DNA from 2 places in the Streptomyces sp. NBC_00178 genome. Region 1 is predicted to be linked to the other one. Evidence: riboswitches for the same ligand, from Rfam matches in the RefSeq annotation. Region 1 holds a riboswitch; the other holds the start of a gene.
The links. Region 1 has a riboswitch for glycine ahead of gcvP (aminomethyl-transferring glycine dehydrogenase). Riboswitches for the same ligand answer to the same signal wherever they lie in the genome.
Positions count from the first base shown of each region.

Region 2: it holds a riboswitch for glycine, as region 1 does, so the genes downstream of both, gcvT (glycine cleavage system aminomethyltransferase GcvT) here and gcvP (aminomethyl-transferring glycine dehydrogenase) in region 1, are expected to answer to the same signal.

Region 1 is NZ_CP108143.1:1,167,058-1,178,587, forward strand. Features, by position in the region: gene OHT61_RS04865 (glutamate-cysteine ligase family protein) at 1-413, opposite strand, end outside; gene OHT61_RS04870 (hypothetical protein) at 906-1,502, shown strand; gene OHT61_RS04875 (DUF5999 family protein) at 1,787-1,993, shown strand; gene gcvP (aminomethyl-transferring glycine dehydrogenase) at 2,064-4,949, opposite strand; glycine riboswitch at 5,142-5,237, opposite strand; gene OHT61_RS04885 (PRC-barrel domain-containing protein) at 5,372-5,752, shown strand; gene OHT61_RS04890 (DNA polymerase IV) at 5,665-7,119, opposite strand; gene OHT61_RS04895 (MerR family transcriptional regulator) at 7,195-7,812, opposite strand; gene OHT61_RS04900 (bifunctional nuclease family protein) at 7,982-8,455, opposite strand; gene ftsR (transcriptional regulator FtsR) at 8,509-9,252, opposite strand; gene OHT61_RS04910 (FHA domain-containing protein) at 9,295-10,044, opposite strand; gene OHT61_RS04915 (DUF881 domain-containing protein) at 10,235-11,056, opposite strand; gene OHT61_RS04920 (small basic family protein) at 11,062-11,394, opposite strand; gene OHT61_RS04925 (DUF881 domain-containing protein) at 11,391-11,530, opposite strand, start outside.
Region 2 is NZ_CP108143.1:5,162,220-5,173,749, forward strand. Features, by position in the region: gene OHT61_RS22750 (glycoside hydrolase domain-containing protein) at 1-1,556, shown strand, start outside; gene OHT61_RS22755 (glycoside hydrolase domain-containing protein) at 1,912-2,748, shown strand; gene OHT61_RS22760 (L-serine ammonia-lyase) at 3,002-4,387, opposite strand; gene glyA (serine hydroxymethyltransferase) at 4,543-5,802, opposite strand; gene gcvH (glycine cleavage system protein GcvH) at 5,822-6,199, opposite strand; gene gcvT (glycine cleavage system aminomethyltransferase GcvT) at 6,292-7,419, opposite strand; glycine riboswitch at 7,586-7,683, opposite strand; gene OHT61_RS22780 (AAA family ATPase) at 7,868-8,557, shown strand; gene OHT61_RS22785 (enhanced serine sensitivity protein SseB) at 8,749-9,519, shown strand; gene OHT61_RS22790 (enhanced serine sensitivity protein SseB C-terminal domain-containing protein) at 9,667-10,458, shown strand; gene OHT61_RS22795 (ABC transporter permease) at 10,813-11,530, shown strand, end outside.

The DNA of each region.
Region 1 (11,530 bases):
ACGTCGTCACGTCCCAGCGTGGGCAGGATGCCGATCATCACGATGCCCGCGTCGACCTCGGCCGCCTTGCGATGGGCATAGGCGAGTCCGGTGCGCAACTCCTCTGCGAGCTGATCGAATACCCGGCCGCTCAACCGGTGCGGAAGAATGTTCACTTCCAGATTGAACATCCCCAGTTCCGTCTGGAAATCCCGGCTGGCGATGCGCTGGAGCACCTCAGCATTCCGCATCCTCGGCATGCCGTCGGAACCCGCGAGATTCAGCTCGATCTCCAGCCCCATGAGATTCCGGGGCCTGTCGAACCTCTGCTCCGACAGGAGCCTCTCCAGCCCGCTCAGGCACTGGACGAGCTTCTCGCGGTACGCCTGCCGATCGGACGGGGCGAAGGCGCCCGCCACGATCTTCTCGCCCATCGAAGGGTCCCTCCTCGAGTGGGCGGCCCACGGCACAGGCCGCTCGTATCAGGATCGATAATGCCCCGCCCAGATGATCCGTAACGCCCCCGCGGCCCGCGGACTCCCAGTAGTGTGTCGACTGAGACCGGAGGCACATTCCGTCGGCATGCGGCATATGCAGGGTGCGGTGTGCGCCGCGGGTGGAAACACCGATGGGTTTCAGCCTACCGCCGTGGAGGGAAAATACCTGGCGGCAGACGTCCGGAGCGGACCGAATCCACAGGAACTCCGCAATTCAAAGGCTCGAATCCGCCTTGCGCGCAATACGCGGGAAGGCTAGCCGAAACATCGTGTGAACATTTGTCGTATAAACTCTGCGAACGAGGCAGAGAGTTGACGCATCGGCCAGTCCGCCCGTCACCGGCCTTCCTCTGGCCCCGTTGCACGCCGACAGCGCCGTCTGCACCCGCCCACGCTCCACCGTGTCTCCGAAGTGAGAGGCGACCCACTATGCCGCTGCATGTTTCACCGGCTCCCGCGCCCGCACTGCGCAGCGTTCTCGCGGCCCTCGGTTCTCCCACCGCCGTCCGCGAGGCCCATACGCCCGCTCTCCGGTCCGTCCAGGGATCGCTGAGCCCCGAACTCCCGCTCCCCGTACACGTGCTGGACCGGATCGCGCCGCACGAAGCGGCGCCCCTCACCCGCCTCGCGGGCTGGCGGTTCCTGATCCGGGGCAAGGAACGCGCCGTCGCCGCCGCGGACACCATGCTGACCGCCGACGGCTGGACCTTCTCCCACTTCTTCGAGGGCCCGTACATCGTCTCCACCGAAATCGCCGTACGTCAGGCGGAGTCGTCGACGACGCACTACCAGCCGCGCCTGCTCTCGATCCCCGAGCTGTACATGCTCACGCTGTGGCTGCACCGCGACACCGAGGACGACGCCGGCTCCGGAGCACTCGCGCCGAACGACCTGCTGGTGCCCCTGGCTCCCGCGCCTCCCGGCATCACGCCCCACCGTCCGCACCGGGTCGCCGACCTCCTGCCGGTCATGACCCTGCGGGTCACCCCGGCTCCGCTGCCCGGTCTCCTCGGCACGCCTGCCTGATCCTCGTCGTCACGCCCCCGCCGGCCGTTAGGCGGGGGCACACGTGTACCCGGCCGGACTAGTCCGGCCGGGTCACCCCGAACCATCCGAACGGACAGTGCAGTTGGATTGAACCGTCCGGCCGGGTGATGCGTCATGGGAGGAGAACAGCAGCTGCCGCGAAATCCCTGCGGATCGACGCCCGTAGGGCAACACTGGGAACGGACCGACTTGATACGGGGACGGCCATGAACACCTCGTCCAGCCGCAGGACACTCGAATCGACGCAGCGAAAGAACCCCGCCATGTGCCAGCACCAGCCACCCTGCCCGACCGCCGACTCCAACGACCGGGAGGCCGCACGCCTGATGGCCCACCACCCGGAACAGGGCTGGAGCCTGCTGTGCAACGGCGTCCTGCTCTTCGAGGACACCGGCGAGCTGCTCCCGGACGGCCAGATCATCGCACCCCACCGGCCGCTGAAGAGCGGTCAGGTGATGAAGGCCGCCTGACCGCGGCCGGGGAAACACGGGGGCCGGCCCGGAGAGGACTCCGAACCGGCCCCGACGCGCGTCCGCGCGCCTACTGGTCGTACGCGTCCAGGGGCGGGCAGGAGCAGACCAGGTTGCGGTCACCGAAGGCTCCGTCGATCCGGCGCACCGGCGGCCAGTACTTGTCCGACGGGGTGACGCCGGCCGGGAAGACCGCCTCCTCACGGCTGTAGGCGTGCGTCCACTCGCCGCCGAGCGCGGCCGCGGTGTGCGGCGCGTTGCTCAGCGGGTTGTCCTCGCCGCTCCAGGTGCCGTCCGCGACCTTCTCGATCTCGCCACGGATGGCGATCATCGTGTCGCAGAACCGGTCGAGCTCCGCGAGGTCCTCGCTCTCGGTGGGCTCGATCATCAGGGTCCCGGCCACCGGGAACGACATGGTCGGCGAGTGGAAGCCGTAGTCGATGAGCCGCTTGGCCACGTCGTCGATGCTGACGCCGGTCGCCTTGGAGATCGGCCGCAGGTCGACGATGCACTCGTGCGCGACCAGACCGGCCGGGCCGTTGTACAGGATCGGGAAGTGCGGCTCCAGCCGCTTGGCGATGTAGTTGGCCGCGAGCACGGCGACCTGCGTCGCCCGCTTCAGACCCTCGCCACCCATGAGCCGTACGTACGCCCACGAGATGGGCAGGATGCCGGCCGAGCCCCACGGCGCAGCCGAGATCGGTCCGACACCCGTCTCCGGGCCCGCGGCGGGCTGCAGCGGGTGGTTGGGGAGGTAGGGCGCCAGGTGGGCGCGCACACCGACCGGGCCGACGCCCGGGCCGCCGCCGCCGTGCGGGATGCAGAACGTCTTGTGCAGGTTGAGGTGCGAGACGTCGCCGCCGAAGTGGCCCGGCTTGGCGAGACCCACCAGGGCGTTGAGGTTGGCGCCGTCCACGTAGACCTGGCCGCCGGCGTCGTGCACCTCGCCGCAGATGTCGGCGACGTGCTCCTCGAAGACCCCGTGCGTGGAGGGGTAGGTGATCATGAGCACGGCGAGCTCGTCGCGGTGCTTCGCGATCTTGTCGCGGAGGTCCGCGATGTCGACCTCGCCGTCGTCGGCGGTCTTCACCACGACGACCTTCATGCCGGCCATCACGGCGCTCGCGGCGTTGGTGCCGTGCGCCGAGGACGGGATCAGGCAGACAGTGCGTCCGTGGTCCCCGTTGGCGCGGTGGTAGGCGCGCACGGCCAGGAGACCGGCGAACTCGCCCTGCGAGCCGGCGTTGGGCTGGATGGACACGGCGTCGTAGCCGGTGACCTCGGCGAGGCGCTCCTCGAGCTCACGGATGAGGGTGAGGAAGCCCTGCGCCTGCTCGGCCGGCGCGAACGGGTGCAGCGCACCGAACTCGGGCCAGGTGATCGACTCCATCTCGGCCGTCGCGTTGAGCTTCATGGTGCAGGAGCCCAGCGGGATCATGCCGCGGTCCAGCGCGTAGTCGCGGTCGGCGAGCTTGCGCAGGTAGCGCAGCATCGCCGTCTCCGAACGGTGCTGGTGGAAGACCGGGTGGGTGAGGACGGCGTCGCTGCGCAGCCGGGCCTCGGGGAGCGCGTCGGGCGCCGAGGCGTCCAGCGCCTCGATGTCGCCCTCGGCGCCGAAGGCGGCCCACACCGCGGAGAGCGCGCCGCGGGTCGTGGTCTCGTCGCAGGCGACGGAGACGTGGTCGCCGTCGACGAGGCGCAGGTTCACCCCGCGCCCGCGCGCCGCGGCCACGACGTCGGCCGCCGTGCCGGGGACGCGGACGGTGAGGGTGTCGAAGTACGTGTCGTGCACGACGTCGATGCCGGAGGCGCGCAGTCCGCCGGCCAGGATGGCGGCGAAGCGGTGCGTGCGCCGCGCGATCGTGCGCAGGCCGTCGGGGCCGTGGTAGACGGCGTACATGCCGGCCATGACCGCGAGCAGCACCTGGGCGGTGCAGATGTTGCTGGTGGCCTTCTCACGGCGGATGTGCTGCTCGCGCGTCTGCAGGGCCAGGCGGTAGGCCTTGTTGCCGTCCGCGTCGACGGAGACACCGACGAGGCGGCCCGGCAGGCTGCGGGCGAACTTCTCGCGTACGGCCATGAAGCCCGCGTGCGGTCCGCCGAAGCCCATCGGGACACCGAAGCGCTGTGTGGTGCCGACCGCGATGTCCGCGCCCAGCTCGCCGGGCGACGTCAGAAGGGTCAGCGCCAGCAGGTCGGCGGCGACGGAGACGATCGCACCGAGCTCGTGTGCCTGGTCGATGACGGGCTTGATGTCGCGCACCGCACCGGACGCGCCCGGGTACTGGAGCAGCACACCGAACACGCCCCGCTCGGCGATCTCGGCGGGGATGCCGGCCGAGAGGTCGGCGACGACCACCTCGACGCCGGTCGGCTCGGCGCGGGTCTCGATCACGGCCACGGTCTGCGGCAGGGTGTCGGCGTCGACCAGGAAGACACCGTTCTTGACCTTGCCCACGCGCCGCGCGAGGGCCATCGCCTCCGCGGCGGCCGTGCCCTCGTCCAGGAGCGACGCACCGGAGGTGGGCAGCCCGGTGAGGTCGGCGACCATCGTCTGGAAGTTCAGCAGGGCCTCCAGCCGGCCCTGGGAGATCTCCGGCTGGTACGGCGTGTACGCGGTGTACCAGGCGGGGTTCTCCATGACGTTCCGCAGGATCACCGGCGGGGTGAAGGTGCCGTAGTAGCCGAGCCCGATCATCGGGGTGAGCACCTGGTTACGGTCCGCGAGGCTCCGCAGCTCGGCCAGGACCTCGGCCTCGGTGCGCGCCGACGGGAGGTCGAGTGCCTCGGCGCTCCGGATCACGTCGGGCACCGCGGCGGCGGTGAGCTCGTCCAGGGAGCCGTAGCCGACCTGGGCCAGCATCTTCGCCTGGGCCTCGGCATCGGGCCCGATGTGACGCTGCTCGAAGGGGATGCCCTGCTCCAGCTGGGAGAGCGGAGTGCGACGGGGGGTCATGATGGAGGCCTCCTGGTCTGTCACGACCTGCGAGGGGCGCCACGGCGTGGCTGCCCGAACGGCCTCCCCCTCTGTCATCTCGACCTGAGAGCTTCACCGGCACGCCTGCGGCACACCGGCTTTCACCGTCGGTGAGGGCGGGGCCCGACCCGGCGTGTGCCGTACGGGTTCCGTCCTGCTTTCCAGAGTGGCCTCGTCCGTGCGGTACGGGGGCCTGAGAGATTCCGGGGAGGAGTTGCTCCTTCGGCGCCTCCGGATCGCTCCGAAGGACTCTCCCGCGCGGGGTCAGCAGCCGTGTTCCAGCCTACCAGCGGGCCGGCCGATGCCCGTCTCGAGTGGCCGATGCCACGGATCTGGCCTTGTGTAGTGCCTGTGGAGCAGTCGCGACCACCCCGACGCAGTTGCGAGCAGTGGGAGGCACCGTGCAGACCGACATCGATCCGCGCAGCCTGATCGGCCGCAAGGCCTTCGACCGCCTGGGTGCCAAGATCGGAACCGTGGACGAGGTCTATCTCGACGACGCGACGGGTGTACCCGAGTGGGCCGCGGTGCGCACCGGGCTGTTCACCCGGGACGCGTTCGTGCCGCTGGAACCGAGCGAACTGGTCGACGGCACCCTGGTGATCCCCTTCGACCGGGCGCTGATCAGGGACGCGCCGGACTTCGGGGTGGGCCGCCACCTCTCACCCGAGCAGGAGCTGCAGCTCTACCGGCACTACGGGCTGGACTCCGCCCCGTCCGCCCCCTCGGGCCCGTCCGCCCCGGACAGGGACTTCGGGAAGCTGGCCGGCCAGGAGGAGTAGTCCACCGGGTCGCGCACCAGGGGGAGCGGATCGGCCGGCCGGAGCTCAGGGTCGTCGACACGGAACGTGCGCACCCTTCCCGGCGCGGTCCACGGCTCCTCGAACCGCACGGTGACGCGGCCGACACCACTGCCCTGCACCCACCCGTGCCCGTGCACCTCGTGCCGTACGTCGTGTCCGGCGGCCCAGCGGTGGCCCGAGGGCGGGGCGGTGCCGTCGGGAGCCGCAGCGTCGGCGGCGACGGGACCGGCCGCGACGGGTTCCGCCGCGGCTGCCACCTCGGCCTGCTCCGCCTCGGCGGCCTGGGCGAAGAGGTCCTCCTGCGTGAAGTCCGCGAGCCCCGTGACACCGACCCCGAGCAGCCGCACGCCGCCGGTGGTGTCCACGGCCTCCAGGAGCCGCGCGGCGGCCTCCCTGACCACCCCGGGGTCGTCGGTGGGCCCGCGCAGGGTCTCGGACCTGGTGAGCGTCGAGAAGTCGTAGCGCCGCACCTTGAGCACGACCGTGCGCCCGGACCGGCCCGCGTCCCGCAGCCGCCCCACGCAGCGGTCCGCCAGGCGTTCCACCTCGGTCCTGACCCGCACCCGGTCGTGCAGGTCGACGTCGAAGGTGTCCTCGACCGAGACCGACTTCGCGTCGCGCTCCGCGACGACGGGGCGGTCGTCGAAGCCCTGTGCCATGCGGTGCAGCGCGACCCCGTGCGCCTTGCCCAGGAGGCGCACGAGCTCCGCCTCACCGGCCTCCGCGAGGTCCTGGACGACCGTCATCCCGGCGCGCCGGAGGTGGTCGCCGGTGGCGGGCCCCACACCGGGAAGGATCCGCACCGACTTCGGTGCGAGGAGGTCGCGTTCGGTGCCCGGCTCGATCAGCATGAGCCCGTCGGGCTTCGCCTCCTCCGAGGCGATCTTGGCCAGCATCTTGGACCCGGCCAGGCCCACGGAGCCGCTGAGCCCTGTGACCGCCCTGATGACCGTCCGCAGCTGGACGCCGAGAGCCCGGGCCGAGGCGGAGTCGTCGGCGACGCCACCGGCCTCCAGATCGACGAAGGCCTCGTCGAGGCTGAGCGGCTCCACGAGCGGTGAGAGCCGGCCGAGCAGTTCCATCACCTGGTCGCTCACGGTGCGGTACAGCGAGAAGCGCGGGACCAGGTAGGCAGCGTTGGGGGCCAGCCGCCTGGCCTGCGCCATGGGCATGGCGGAGTGCACACCCAGGCGCCGGGCCTCGTAGGACGCGGTGGCGACCACGCCGCGCATGCCGAGACCGCCGACGACCACCGGCTTGCCGCGCAGGCTGGGCTTCGCCGCCTGCTCCGCGGAGGCGTAGAAGGCATCCATGTCCAGATGCAGGATGGTGGGCGCGGGTCTCACAGGATCCGATGGTGCCCTACGCCACTGACAACCGCCCCGCACGGCACGTGCGGGGCGGTCGGGGCGGGTGCCTCGTCAGCCCGCGCGGTTGCGCCGCCGGGCCAGTTCGTCGGCCGGGTTGTTGCCGACCAGCGTCTCGCCGGTGTCGATGCGCTCACCGTGGAGCTGCGACAGCGCCACGTCCACGTCCCGCCAGACGACGCCGACGGCGATACCGAAGACCCCCTGGCCCCCCTGGAGGAGGCTGACGACCTCGTCGGGCGAGGAGCACTCGTAGACCGTCGCCCCGTCGCTCATGAGAGTCATCCGCTCGAGGTCCGTGAACCCGCGGGCCCGCAGGTGCTGGACGGTCGTGCGGATGTTCTGGAGCGCCACACCGGTGTCCAGGAAACGCTTGACGATCTTGAGGAGCACGACGTCCCTGAAACTGTAGAGGCGCTGCGTCCCCGAGCCGTACGCCGGACGCACGCTCGGTTCCACGAGCCCCGTGCGCGCCCAGTAGTCGAGCTGTCGGTAGGTGATCCCGGCCGCCGCGCACGCTGTGGGCCCCCGATAGCCGATGTCCCCTGCCCCTGCCGCACCGTCCGCTGCCACCACCGCCGGCTGAACCGGCTGTCTGATGGAGTGGCCGGCCGCACTGCCGTGCTGCCGGTACGGCCCACCTTCAGCCGTACCGTCGCCGCTGCTTCTCACGCCGACCTCCGTCCTTGACCTGCCATCTCGACGGTAGGCAGTCACCAGGGGTGCGTCAACGATCGCCACACTCGGCACGCCGAGTGATAATCACCCTGAGGGTGGTTTCCCGTGACTGATTCGCGGGAACGGCTTGTCGGATGCGCTGATGCCGACCGTCGGCGCACGCTCACTGGCTGTTGGTACCGAAGTCCTCCGGCGAGATCTGGTCGAGGAACTCGCGGAACTTCTCCACCTCGTCCTCCTGCTCGTCGGGAATGGCGATGCCGGCGTCGTCCAGCACACCGTCACTGCCGTAGATCGGCGTACCGGTGCGCAGGGCGAGCGCTATGGCGTCGGAAGGCCGCGCGCTCACCTCGACACCGCTGGCAAAGACCAGCTCCGCGTAGAAGACCCCTTCCCGCAGATCCGTGATCCGGACCTCGGTGAGCTCCTGGCCCACGGCCTCGAGCACGTCCTTGAAGAGATCATGGGTCAGCGGCCTGGCCGGAGCCATGCCCTGCTGGGCGAAGGCGATCGCGGTCGCTTCCCCAGGGCCGATCCAAATAGGGAGGTACCGGTCGCCTCCCACTTCACGCAGGAGCACGATCGGTTGGTTGGAGGGCATTTCCACCCGGACACCCACAACGTCGAGCTCGTTCACACAGCAACCCTAGGACGTGCTCGCCATGTTTGGATAGTCGGGCTCCTCCGGGCTCAGTGGAACCCGGCTTTCAGCGCCGTCTGAACGAGCGCGGCGTGCAGCCGGACGGACAGGTCGGCGAGCTCCCTCGCCGTGGCCTCCGCATGGGCCCTGGTCTGCGGATTCCTGTGGCGGCGCAAGGGCGCGACCACCTGCTCGACCAGACCCGCCTCACGCTCGGCGGCGGCTTTCACGGCCCGCAGATGCCGAGGTTCCAGGCCGAAACGGCCCAGATCCGCCACCAGCCTGGCGACGGTCACCGCCTCGGCGTCGTAGCTTCCCCCCGCCGCGGGCACCACGAGGCCGTACGCCTCCCACTCGACGAGCTGCTCCTCGCTGATCTCGGCGGCCGCCAGCAGCTCCGGGCGCCCGATGCGGGAGGCGGTCGCCCGCGCGGCGTCCTGGTCCCACGGAGCGTCGCCTGGCTCACCCGGGCCGCCGGCGGACGGCAGACCGGCCTGTTCACCGCGCTCCAGGGCGTCCAGGTGCTCCCGGATGACCTTGAGCGGCAGATAGTGGTCCCGCTGCATCCGCAGGACCTGGGCCAGCCGCTCGACGTCGGCCGAACAGAACTTCCGGTAGCCCGATGGTGTGCGCTCCGGCTCCACGAGCCCTTCCGCCTCCAGGAAGCGGATCTTGGAGATGGTGACTTCGGGGAACTCGTCGCGCAGCTGGAGGAGCACCGTGCCGATGCTCATCGCTCGCTCGACCGCGGCGGCGGTGCCGTGACCGGCACCGCCTGTCGGTGTTCGCAGCATGGACCTTCCTGGGGGTCCCCCCGGACCGGGTCCGGGGAAGGGTCACACGCCGCGCTGGCTCGCGTAGAAGACCAGTCGGTACTTCCCGATCTGGACTTCGTCGCCGTTGGACAGCGCGACGGAATCGATGCGCTCACGGTTGACGTAGGTGCCGTTGAGGCTGCCGACGTCGCCCACGGTGAAACTACCGTCCGGATTCCTGTGGAACTCCACATGGCGCCGCGACACGGTCACGTCGTCCAGGAAGATGTCACCCTGCGGGTGCCGGCCGGCCGTCGTCAGGTCACCGTCCAGCAGGAAGCGGCTGCCCGAGTTCGGGCCTCGCCGGACCACCAGGAGTGCCGATCCGGCCGGCAGGGCGTCGACCGCGGCCTGCGCCTCGGGCGAGAGCGAGGGGAGGACCGTCTGGCCCGTCGCCTCGGCCTCGTAGGCCTCGATGCCGGAGATCGAGATCGTCGACGTCGTCTCCGAGGCACGCTCGGGGATCCCGCCCCGCAGCGGCGCACCGCAGTTGGAGCAGAAGCGGCCGGCCTCGGCGTTGTCGTGGCCGCACCTCGGACAGACCAGCCCTCCGCCTGCCGACGGGCCTCCGAAGCCTATGCGTCCTGCACCGGCCGGGCCGCCGGACGGCGCGCCGGACCCGCCGGGGGTACCCGGCATCTCATCACGGAAGAGCGGGCGCTCCGTGCCCTGCTCCTCGGCCCCCTGGCCCTGGCGCGGGGCGCGGTGACGGGCAGCACTGCCGCTGTCCTCGCGGGTGCTCTTTCCGAACAACTTCGCAAACAACTTCACGGGCGTTTCCCCTTGACCGAAATAGACCCGCCCGTGGGGCAGGACGAACCCTGAACGAACACACCTGCCGACCCGGACATCTTCACAACGTCCGTGTCCACCCGACAGTTTCCACCACGGGCCACCGATCCGTTGCGCCGACCCCCCGCAACCTCGTACCCATGTCCTTCGACCACTGTGCACCAGGTCCTCACCGCGACGACGACCGAGCGTAATCAGGCTGCTTCGCCGGACGCAAGGCATCGACGACGATGTCCTCGGCGCGGGCCACTTCCGCCGTGGCCTGCTCCTTCTCCAGCGTCTGCACCACACCGCCGGGGATGTTGAGGGCGGGCTCGAGATCCTGCGGCTTGCCGATGACCTTGAACTCGTACGGAGCCTCGATCCTGCGGCCGTCGACCCTCAGGTCTCCCCCGTCACCGGAGAAGTACGTGTTGGCGACCACGCGGACACCGTTGATCTCGATGGCCTCCGCACCCGCGGCCCTCAGTTCCTGGATGGTGTCGAGGAGCATGTCGGCCTCGACCGCACCACTCGGGTCGCCGATGCTCAGGGTGATCCCCGGGCCGTGCGCCGCGACCGTACCGGCCAGGATACCGAGCTGGCGCTCCTTCTCCAGCGTCTGCTTACGGGCCTCCTCCGCCTGGTCGGAGCTGTTCTCCAGCTCGGTGCGCTGGTCGTCGAGGCGCTGCTTCTCGTCCTCCAGGCGCTGGGTGCGGTTGTCCAGCTCGTCGAGGATGCGCACCAGGTCCTCCTGACGGGCGCCCCGCAGCGCGCTGTTGTCGCTGTTCGACCTGACCTGGATCGCGAGACCCAGCCCCAGGACGAACAGCAGCAGCGCGACGATGAGTTGGGCCCTGCTCACTCGGGGCGGCCAGAGCCCGGCCCTCAGCCGCTGACGGCCGGTGACCCCCTGTGCCGGAGCAGGCGGCGCCGACGGCGAAGGCCCGGGCGCCTCCGGCGGGAGCGCGCCGGGCGGTTCCTCGCTGCTCGGGTGCTGTTCGCTGCTCATCGGCCTCAAGCCCGGAAGACGTGGCGGCGGATCGCCGCGGCGTTGGAGAAGATGCGGATGCCGAGCACGACCACCACACCGGTGGAGAGCTGCGCGCCGACACCCAGTTTGTCGCCGAGGAAGACGATCAGGGCCGCCACCACGACGTTCGACAGGAACGACACCACGAAGACCTTGTCCACGAAGATCCCGTCGAGCATGGCACGCAGGCCGCCGAAGACGGCGTCCAGCGCCGCCACGACGGCGATCGGGAGATACGGCTCGACCACCGCCGGCACTTCGGGGCGGACCAACAGTCCGACCACGACTCCCACGACGAGGCCCAGTACGGCGATCACGATGTGCCCTTCCCTGAGTCTGCCGCACCACTGCCCGTGTCTGCGGCCTGAGGCTCTGCTGTACGTACGATCAGGCTGGGCGCGGCAGGCAGACGCACCATCTCCTGGGCGGAGATGCTGGTGCGGATGTCAAAGC
Region 2 (11,530 bases), 4.0 Mb from region 1:
AGGCGAAGGCCCACACGGCCACCGTCACCGCGGTCACCCTGGCCGGAACCTCGGCCGGCTCCGCCACGAAGGCCCCGGCGCGCGCCGCCGATCCGGACTACGAGCCGTCGCCCTTCCCGGACGACGTCCTGAACGCGGACTACACGTCCGACAAATGGCCGGGGACCGGCGACGGCAGCGACTACTTCCTCGGCCTGCTCAACGGCATCGAGGACCTCGGCACCGGCACCATCGGCGCCAACACCAAGCTGCCCCGCGGCGCCGCGGTCACCGCGGAGAACGACCGGATCGCCGTCGGCATCAACAACGCGGCCACGCAGAAGGAGGTGGACCGGGCGGAGGTCGACGCGACGAACAGCTCCACCGTCACGATGGCCGACGGCCTGGGCTCCCGGCTCGGCCCGATCTACAGCAAGGCGCTGAAGGACGGCCTGCTGCCGAAGACCGACGCCTTGTTCGGCCGCGTCACGAAGAACCTCGACAAGGTCGAGGCGGGCAAGAACCACTACGCCTACATGCGCCCGTACGTCCGGCTCGGGTTCGTCGGCGACGGCGGCAGCATCTACGAGTCGCAGGACGGCTCCTACGGCAGCCTCACCACCAGCGGCTCGTACCCCAGCGGTCACACCTACGGCGGCTACGAGGCCGGCACCGTCCTCGCCACGCTCCTGCCGGAGCTGGCACCGTCGATCCTGGCCCGCACCTCGGAGTACGGGAACAACCGCATCGTCCTCGGGTTCCACTACCCGCTCGACGTCATGGGCGGCCGCATCGGCGCCCAGGCCACGGTCGCGCACCGCTGGGCCGACCCCGCCTTCGAGAAGCTGCTGACCCAGGCCCACACCGAGATGGAGAACGTGCTGCTCGCGCAGTGCGCGAAGGAGGGGTACGGCGACACGCTGGCGGCCTGTCAGGGTGACTCCTACGCCGGCCTGAGCGCGGACCAGCACGTCGCCCTGTACACCCGCCGTCTCAGCTACGGGTTCTCCCAGGTCGGCAAGTCCGGGCAGGCGCTCAAGACGCCGTCCGACGCGGCGGCGCTGCTGATCACGGCCTTCCCGAACCTCACCACCGAGCAGCGCACCCAGGTCCTCGAGCAGACCGCGACGGACTCCGGGTACCCGCTCGACCTCACCGGAAAGGGCGGTGCGAGCTGGGAGCGCATCAACCTGGCGGCCGCGATGGCGGCGAAGGTGGTCGTCAACGCCGACGGTTCGGTCACGGTGCAGAACTTCTCGGACGCCACCAAGGGAAGCGTCGCCGACGCGAAGTCCATCAAGGTCGGGGGTGTCACGATCGACGGGTTCGACCCGGCCGTGTCCACCTACGTCGTGGACTGGCCGAAGAACAAGAAGATCCCGGCCGTGTTCGCCGTGACGGCCCAGCACGGCGCGCGGCAGAAGGTCACCAGCGGCAGCCCGGTCCTCTCGTCGCCGGTGCGTCAGTTCACCATCCGCACCATCAAGGTGACCTCGGCCAACGGTTCGGTCACCCGGACCTACACGGTCGGGTTCCAGCCCACGTCGCAGGACCACCGGCCGGGCTCCGGCAGGTGATCGCCCCGAGGGGCGGTGCGACCTGGTGACCGGCGGACCGCCGTGCCGTGCAGGCGCGGTGGGTCCGCCGGGAGACGCACGGCCCCGGGCCGACGGCCCCTCCGGAAGAACCGAGCGGTTCTTCCGGAGGGGCCGTCGGCATGAGGACAGGCCGGCTCCCCGCCGCGACATGGTCGTCGAGCACCTTTTGCGCAGCCTTGGGCAAAGCTTGCCGGGCCCAAGGGGCGGACGGTCCGAACGCGCCACGGCGGCAGGGTACTTTTCGATGCGCGCGAAGTCCGGGGCCCGGGGGACCGGAGCGGCCCGGACGACGCAGCAGCGACGAATCAGCAGCACCAGGGGTGGGAAACGCATCATGTCTACGTCCAAGAGACACCGGCTGTCCAAGCGCAACCGCTACCTCGCCTGGGGCGCCACCGGCGTCGTCGTGGCCGCCGGGGGAGCGTTCGCCGCGACCAGCGCCTCGGCGACCACGGCCTGGCCGGCGCAGAAGACGTTCACGGGCCGTGCCTTCGACGCCTGCACCGCGCCGTCCGCCGCCGCGATGAAGGCCTGGCACACCGGCTTCTACGGCGCCGCCGCCGTGTACATCGGGGGCAAGAACCGCGGCTGCTCCCAGCCGAACCTCACCGCGTCCTGGGTCAAGACCGTCAACTCCCAGGGCTGGAAGCTCATCCCGCTCTACGTGGGCGCCCAGCCGCCGTGCCAGACCGGCACGCGCAACGAGAAGATGACGACGGCCGGCGCCGCCGCGCTCGGCGCCACCGACGGCAAGGACGCCGTCGCCAAGGCCGCCGCCCTCGGCATGAAGGCGGGCAGCGCGCTGTATCTGGACATGGAGCCGTACGACATCAAGAACACGTCCTGCAACAAGGCCGTGCTCTCCTACGTCCGCGCCTTCGACAAGGTCCTGCACGACAAGACCTACCGGGCGGGCTTCTACGGGTTCTCCAGCTCCAGCGCGGCCGCGATCGCGACCGCCACGGACCGCACCAACCTGCCGGGCAACCTCTGGTACGCCAAGTGGGACAAGGCGAACACCACGACCACCGACTGGCCGTGGTCCAAGTCGCTGTACACGAACCACAGCCGTGGCCACCAGTACATGGTCAACAGCAAGGAGAAGCGCGGCGCGTACACCATCACGGTCGACCGGAACGCGTGGGACGGCCCTGTCGCGATCGTCGGCTGACCTCTCACACGCGGCCGGTCCGCCGGGGCGTGGCCGGGAGACGCGGGGGCGGGTGGGCCCGCCCGACCGCCGGGCTGAAGGGGTGGTCCTTCGCAGGCGCCGCCGCCACACGTAGTCGAGACTGCTCGAAGGACGGTCCCTGTCGGCGGAGCCAGAAGGCGTGGACGGATCGGCCCAGGAACTCTCCTGGTGCAGCAGGAAAGGCCCCGACCAGCGCTGAGAGATGCGAACGCGCTGGTCGGGGCCTAAAGCCTCAGCACTCGATGATGTTCACCGCGAGTCCGCCCCGCGCCGTCTCCTTGTACTTCACACTCATGTCCGCCCCGGTCTCCTTCATGGTCTTGATGACCTTGTCCAGGGAGACCATGTGGCTGCCGTCGCCGCGCAGTGCCATCTTGGCCGCGGTGACCGCCTTGACCGCCGCCATGCCGTTGCGCTCGATGCAGGGGATCTGGACGAGACCGCCGACCGGGTCGCAGGTCAGGCCCAGGTTGTGCTCCATGCCGATCTCGGCGGCGTTCTCCACCTGCTCGGGGGAGCCGCCCAGGACCTCGGCGAGCGCGCCGGCCGCCATGGAGCAGGCGGAGCCGACCTCGCCCTGGCAGCCGACCTCGGCGCCGGAGATCGAGGCGTTCTCCTTGAACAGCATGCCGATGGCGCCCGCGGCCAGCAGGAAGCGGACCACGCTGTCGTCCTTCTCGGCCTCGGTGCAGCCGCCCGCCGCGAAGTTCATGTAGTAGTGCAGGACCGCGGGGATGATGCCCGCGGCGCCGTTGGTCGGGGCGGTGACGACACGGCCGCCGGCGGCGTTCTCCTCGTTGACGGCCATCGCGTAGAGGGTGATCCACTCCATCGCGTGTTCCTGCGGGTCGCCCTCGGCGCGCAGCTGCCGGGCGGAGTTCGCGGCACGGCGGCGGACCTTCAGACCGCCGGGCAGGATGCCCTCGCGGGACATGCCCCGCGTGACGCACGCCTGCATGACGCGCCAGATCTCCAGCAGGCCCGCGCGGATCTCGTCCTCGGTCCGCCAGGCCTTCTCGTTCTCCAGCATGAGCGAGGAGATCGACAGCCCGGTCTCCCGGGCGAGCCTCAGCAGCTCGTCGCCGGTGCGGAACGGGTGCTTGAGGACCGTGTCCTCCGGGACGATCGGGTCCTGGCCCGCCACGGCGTCCTCGTCGACGACGAAACCGCCGCCCACCGAGTAGTACGTCTTCTCCAGGAGCGGGGCCCCCTCGCGGTCGTAGGCGAGGACCGTCATCCCGTTCGCGTGGTACGGCAGTGCCTTGCGGCGGTGCAGGACCAGCTGCTCGTCCGCGTCGAAGGGGATGTCGTGCATGCCCAGCAGGTTGATGCGCCCCGAGGCGCGGATCTCCTCGACGCGGGCGTCGGCGCCCTCGACGTCGACCGTGCGGGGCGACTCGCCCTCCAGGCCGAGCAGGACGGCCTTCGGGGTGCCGTGGCCGTGCCCGGTGGCGCCGAGCGAGCCGTACAGCTCGGCGCGGACCGAAGCGGTGTGGGCCAGGAGGCCCTCGTTCTTGAGGCGGCGGGCGAACATGCGCGCCGCGCGCATCGGGCCGACCGTGTGGGAGCTGGACGGGCCGATGCCGACCGAGAAGAGGTCGAAGACCGAGATGGCCACGGGAGTACTCCTAAGGGGTTCGGCAGACGTCGTTGTCCGCCGGGTGGTGCGGGACGGGCCTGTGGGCACGAAGAGCGCGGGGACAAGGGTGGGGGCACCGCGCTCACTCTTCAGTGTGCGTGGTGCCCCCACCCTGCGCGCAAATCGCGGGTGGCCTACTTGAGGCCGGCGTACAGCGGGAACTTCTCCGCGAGGGCGGTCACCCGCGCCTTGAGGCCCTCGGCGTCGTAGCTGGGCTTCAGCGCGGCGGCGATGATCTCCGCCACCTCGGTGAAGTCCTCGGCCTGGAAACCGCGGGTGGCCAGGGCCGGGGTGCCGATCCGCAGACCCGAGGTGACCATCGGGGGACGCGGGTCGTTCGGGATGGCGTTGCGGTTGACCGTGATGCCCAGCTCGTGGAGCCGGTCCTCGGCCTGCTGGCCGTCGAGCTCCGAGTTGCGCAGGTCGACCAGGACCAGGTGCACGTCCGTGCCGCCGGAGAGGACGCTGACGCCCACCTCGGTGACGTCCGGCTGGACCAGGCGCTCGGCGAGGATGCGGGCGCCGTCCAGGGTGCGCTGCTGGCGCTCCTTGAACTCCTCGCCCGCCGCGACCTTGAAGGAGACGGCCTTGGCCGCGATCACGTGCTCCAGCGGGCCACCCTGCTGACCGGGGAAGACCGCCGAGTTGATCTTCTTGGCGAGCTCCTGCGTCGACAGGATGACGCCACCGCGCGGACCGCCGAGGGTCTTGTGCGTGGTGGTCGTGACGACGTGGGCGTGCGGCACCGGGTTGGGGTGCAGACCCGCGGCGACCAGGCCCGCGAAGTGCGCCATGTCGACCATCAGGTACGCGCCGACCTCGTCCGCGATGCGGCGGAAGGCGGCGAAGTCCAGCTGACGGGGGTAGGCGGACCAGCCGGCCACGATGAGCTGCGGCTTCGACTCCTTGGCGAGGCGCTCGACCTCGGCCATGTCCACGACACCGGTGTCGTCGACGTGGTACGGGACCACGTTGTAGAGCTTGCCGGAGAAGTTGATCTTCATGCCGTGGGTCAGGTGACCGCCGTGGGCCAGGTTGAGACCCATGATCGTGTCGCCCGGCTTCAGCAGCGCGAACATCGCGGCGGCGTTGGCCTGCGCACCCGAGTGCGGCTGGACGTTCGCGGCCTCGGCGCCGAACAGCGCCTTGATCCGGTCGATCGCGATCTGCTCGACCACGTCGACGTGCTCGCAGCCGCCGTAGTAGCGGCGTCCGGGGTAGCCCTCGGCGTACTTGTTGGTGAGGACCGAGCCCTGCGCCTCCATGACGGCGACCGGAGCGAAGTTCTCCGACGCGATCATCTCGAGGGTGGACTGCTGACGGTGGAGCTCGGCGTCGACGGCGGCGGCGACGTCCGGGTCCAGCTCGTGGAGGGAGGAGTTCAGAAGCGACATCAGTGGGTCCCTTGGGGTCTCAGTTGCCGGAGAACGCGGTGTACTCGTCGGCGGAGAGAAGGTCGTTCGGCTCCTCCGCGACGCGCACCTTGAACAGCCAGCCGCCCTCGAAGGGGGCGGAGTTCACCAGCGACGGGTCGTCCACGACCTCCTGGTTGGCCGCGGTGACCTCGCCGGTCACGGGCGAGTACAGGTCGCTGACCGACTTGGTCGACTCCAGCTCACCGCAGGTCTCGCCCGCGGTCACCGTGTCGCCGACCTCCGGGAGCTGGGCGAAGACGACGTCACCGAGGGCGTTGGCCGCGTGCTCGGTGATACCGACCGTGGCGACGCCGTCCTCGACGGCCGACAGCCACTCGTGCTCCTTGCTGTACCGCAGCTGCTGGGGGTTGCTCATGACCTGAATTCTCCTGTACGCGGGGGAGTGCTGATGAACGGTGGTCTTACGGTGTGAGACACGAATGCGTCACGTGGTGCGGTTCGGGCCCGTCACGCGCGGCGCTTGTAGAACGGCAGTGCCACGACCTCGTACGGCTCGTGCGTGCCCCGGATGTCGACGCCGACACCCCCGGTGCCCGGCTCGGCGTACGCCGCGTCCACGTAGGCCATGGCGATCGGCTTGCCCAGGGTGGGCGACGGCGCTCCGGACGTGACCTCGCCGACGACCTCCCCGCCGACCACGACGGGGAAGCCCGCGCGGGGCACCCGGCGGCCCTCGGCGATCAGGCCGACGAGCTTGCGGGGCGGGGCGGACTCCGCGCGGGCGGCGGCTGCGGACAGCGCCTCGCGGCCGACGAAGTCGCCCTCCTTCTCGAACTTCACGACCCGGCCGAGGCCCGCGTCGAAGGGGGTCAGCGCGGTGGTGAGCTCGTGCCCGTACAGCGGCATGCCCGCCTCCAGGCGGAGCGTGTCCCGGCAGGAGAGCCCGCAGGGGATCAGGCCGTACGGCGCGCCCGCCTCGGTGAGGGCGGTCCACAGCTGCTCGGCGTGCTCGGGCGCGACGAAGAGCTCGAAGCCGTCCTCGCCCGTGTAACCGGTGCGGGCGATGAGCGCGGGGACGCCGGCGACCGTGCCCGGCAGGCCCGCGTAGTACTTCAGTCCGTCCAGGTCGGCGTCCGTGACCGACTTCAGTACGGCGGGGGAGTCGGGTCCCTGTACGGCGAGCAGCGCGTACGCCTCGCGGTCGTCCCGCACCTCGGCGTCGAAGCCGGCCGCACGCTCCGTGAGGGTGTCCAGGACCAGCTGGGCGTTGCCGGCGTTGGCGACGACCATGAACTCGGTGTCGGCCAGGCGGTAGACGATCAGGTCGTCCAGGATCCCGCCGTCCGCCGCGGTGATCATGGTGTAGCGGGCCCGGCCCACGCCCACGGTCGCGATGTTGCCGACCAGCGCGTAGGCCAGGAAGGCCGAGGCCTGCGGACCGGTGACGGTGATCTCGCCCATGTGCGACAGGTCGAACAGGCCGGCCCGGGTGCGCACGGCGTTGTGCTCGTCGCGCTCGCTGGCGTACCGCAGCGGCATGTCCCAGCCCGCGAAGTCGGTCATGGTGGCGCCCAGCGACCGGTGCAGGGCGTCGAGGGCGGTGAGTCGGGGGGCGGCGCTCGGGGCAGTGCTCATGGACATGGCTCCAGGGCATGACGACAGAGGGTTGATCCCTCCCCATCTGTCATCGGAACCTGAGAGGTTCGCCGAGACCCCCCGAAGGGGTCCAGAAGGGTCGTCCCCTTCGGGTTCGGCTTGCACCTTGGGTGGGGCCGCACGGCGGCCCGCTTTTCAGATCTGCCTCATCCACGCGGTACGGGGCCTGAGAGATTCAAGGGAGGAACTTGCTCCTTCGGCGCCCGGCGCACACGGTGACCGGGACTCTCCCGCGCGGATTCAAACGGCCGGTATGCAATTGGCGGGGTCATCATCGCACGCATTGGGAGAGAGTGGGGCGTCCAGGTCCGTGCGGGTGTCCGGGGCCGCGCGGCCGCGACACGTGCGCTCCGGAGCGGTTGTGCCGCATTACCTTTTCTTTACACTTCTTGGGCAGGTCAGTGGGTGAATCGGCAGGGGGACGGCGATGAGGTTGCAGCGTTACGCGACGACCGCGGGGGTCACGCACGAGACCATGCCCCGGCAGCCGGGCGCGCCGGCCAGGGAACTGACGGCAGATCCCGCACCGGTGGTGCGGGATCTGCGGGGCGCCGGAGGACGGGGCCCGCGCGGTCTGGACTTCGCGGCGGGTGACGTGGTGGTGGTCTCCGGGCTGCCCGGCAGCGGCAAGTCGACGCTGATCCGGCGGGCCGTCGAGGAACACGCCATCGACTCCCAGGACGCCAGGGACCGCTGGGCCGAGGCCCTGCCCGGCTTACTCCCGTACGCGCTCTACCGCCCCCTGGTGCGCGTCGCGCACTACGCCGGCCTGTGGCGGGCCCTGCGTTCAGGGGCGTCCGTGGTCGTCCACGACTGCGGCACGCAGGCGTGGGTGCGCCGCTGGCTGGCGCGCGAGGCCCGGCACCGGGGCCGCCACCTCCACCTCGTGCTGCTCGACGTCTCCCCCGGGGTGGCGCGTCAGGGGCAGCGGGAGCGCGGGCGCGGGGTCTCCGGATACGCCTTCGCCCGGCACCGGCGCGCCGTGGGACGGCTGTTGCGTGACACCGGGAGCGGTCTGCTGCCGCCGGGGTGCGCCTCCGCGGTGCTGCTCGACCGGGAGTCCGCGGGGGCCGTGTGCCGGATCTCCTTCCCGGAGGCGCGGCCTCCGCAGCAGTAGCCGCGGCCGGGCGGGGTCCGGGCGGGGCGTCACCGTTCGCATACGCACAGTCCGCGGCGGGCCGGCGGACCGTCCGGAATCTGGACGCCGCGCCGGGTCCGGGCACCGCTCCCGTCCGGGCCCTGCATCCGGGGCCCGACCCGGTCTAAGGTTTCTGCCGCACAGCACGGCGAGAAAGGGACACAGACACCGTGGACATTCCGGCCCAGGCCGCGCCCCATCAGACGAACGGATGGCCGGCCAACGAGTTCGAAGAGGTGCTCGGCGCCTCCATCGGCATACCCGGAGCGGGCGGCCGGCTGGTCGAGGTGCTCGGCCGCAGCCAGGTCTGGGTACCTCTGCCGAACGGCGGCGGGCCCGACAGCGCCGCTCTCGACCTGCCGACGGTCGACATCGACGGCGCCGCGTACGTCCCCGTGTTCAGCTCCGAGGCGCAGTACCTCCAGTGCGTCGGATCGCACCTGTCCTTCACGGTCGCGCCCGCACGCGATTTCGCCCGCGGTCTCCCCCCGCAGGTCGGCATCGCGGTGAACCCCGGGGGAGCGGTCGGCGTGCCGCTGCCGCCGCCCGCCGTCGCGGAACTCTGCCGGGCGGGCCGCACCCCGCTGGACGGGGCCGCGAGCGGAGGCCGGGTGCGCCTGTACGAGCCGGACTGGAAGGAGGACCCGGTCGACTTCCTGGCCGCGGTGTCCGAGGAGTTCCGGGCGACGGGAGTGGTGAGCACCGCCCGGCGGTCACTGGCCAGCATCGAGGGCGACAGCCCCGTCCTGTTCGTCGGTGTCGAGGCGGCGGGCGTCGACGCCGCGGGGCAGAGCGCCCCGATGGACGCGCTCGGCCGCGCGCTCGGCCGCGTCCAGGCCCCCTGGCCGGTCAGCCTCGTCCTGCTCGACGTCGCCCGGGACCCGGTGGGCGACTGGATGCTGGAGAAGGTGCGCCCGTTCTACGTGCGCGAGGCGTACTGAGAGCGACGTGACGCTCCGGCACGTGGCGTCAAGGCGGTGTCAGGGGCGGCGCATAAGCTGGTTTGATGGCCGGGCCGGGAGCGGCGGCACGACACCGCGGAGCACGCGGGCGGCGGAACAGCGGATCGAAGAGGGGCGGGACCCAGGGTGAGTGCGTCAGGCACCGCGGCGGCCGGACAGGTCGAGCACATGCTGCGCCAAGTGACCCCCGGGCGCCTCGACACGTACGAGGAACTGCTGAGGTCCCTGGCCGGCGGGCAGGTCTGGATGCTGCTGTGGCACGGCACGGCGGGCTCCCCCGACGCGCAGTACGGCAACATGGAGGTCGACGGCCTCGGTTACGCCCCCTGCGTGACCTCCGCCCAGGAGCTCTCCGCGAGCGGCTGGAGCAGGGCCCACGAGGTCACGACCGGCCGCGACATCGCCCGCTCGCTCTTCCCGGACCGCTGGGGCATCTGGCTCAACCCGCACGCGCCGGGCGGGGGCGTCGGCATCCCCTGGCTCGACCTGCGCCGCATCGCGACCGGGCTCGACCGCATGCCGGCGGGCCCGCTGCGGCTCTCCGAACCGGCCATCGAGATCCCGCAGTTCTACGCCCTGCTGTCGCAGAACGCCCACCGCACCCCCGCCGTCCGCGCGCTGCGGCGTGCCTGGGTGCAGCCGGCGCTGGGTGTCCCGTACCTGGCGATCGGGCTGGACCTCTACGACACCGGCCGCCCGTCCGTGGACGCCGTGCGCGCGATGATGCAGCAGTCGATCGGCGTGGTCCCCGACGGGCTGCCCGTCTCCACGGTCTCGATGTCCGACGAGTACGACCCGGTCGCGATGTGGCTCCGCGTCAACTCCCGGCCGTTCTACGACCGCGAGGCGCACGCTCCGGCGCCCGGCACGGGTTACGGCTATCCGCCCGTCCCCGGCCAGGCCCCGCAGGCTTACTGACGGGGCGTCCGCCCGTCGCGGCCGACGGCCAATTGGTCACCACATGAACGTGCTTGGGGCGCCATGTCCGCTATAGCGGATTAGCGGCCGAGACGTCCGCTCACAAAGCACAGCTGTCCGGATAACGGAAGCCTCTGGGCAGCATCACGTTTGAGCAAACATTCCCCGTCAGGTCTGGCGGGTGATCGCGAAGTCACCTCAGACTCCACACAGCAGGTGTTCCCTGCCCCGCACATCCCTCTTTCAAACAGGGTCAGTTCCGGGGTGTGTGATCACGTGTGTCACGTTTTGTACGAGCCGCTACAGCGGCGGTCATGGGCCGGCCACCGTCGGCCGAGAGGGGTCTCCACCGCAATGACGGCACCTATCGAGACCACCAGGGCGGAAGTGCAGCCCGAAGCGGTGCTGGAAGGCGCCCCGCGCAAGCAGATCGAGGGCCGTTCGCTCGGCCGGATCGCCTGGACCCGCTTCAAGCGGGACAAGGCCGCGATGGCCGGTGGCATCGTTGTCGTGCTGCTGATCCTCACCGCTCTGCTGTCGAAGCCGCTCCAGGCGCTCCTCGGGCTCGACCCCGACGCGTTCAACCAGAGCCTGGTCGACCCCGTACTGCTGGCGCCCAAGGGGGACTTCGGCGGGATCAGCTGGGACCACCCGTTCGGGGTGGAACCGCAGACGGGCCGCGACATCCTGGCCCGCATCCTCGAGGGCTCCTGGGTCTCGCTCGTGGTCGCGGTCGGCTCCACGCTGCTCTCGGTCGTGATCGGTGTCGTCATGGGCGTCGTCGCGGGCTTCTACGGCGGCTGGGTGGACAGCTTCATCAGCCGCCTGATGGACACCTTCCTGGCGTTCCCGCTGCTGCTCTTCGCGATCTCCATCTCCGCCTCGCTGCAGGGCGAGGCGTTCGGGCTGCAGGGACTCACCCTGCGGATCGCGGTCCTGATCTTCGTCATCGGCTTCTTCAGCTGGCCCTACATCGGCCGCATCGTCCGCGCGCAGACGCTGTCGCTCCGCGAGCGGGAGTTCGTCGAGGCCGCGAGGTCGCTGGGCGCCCGCGGTCCCTTCATCCTCTTCC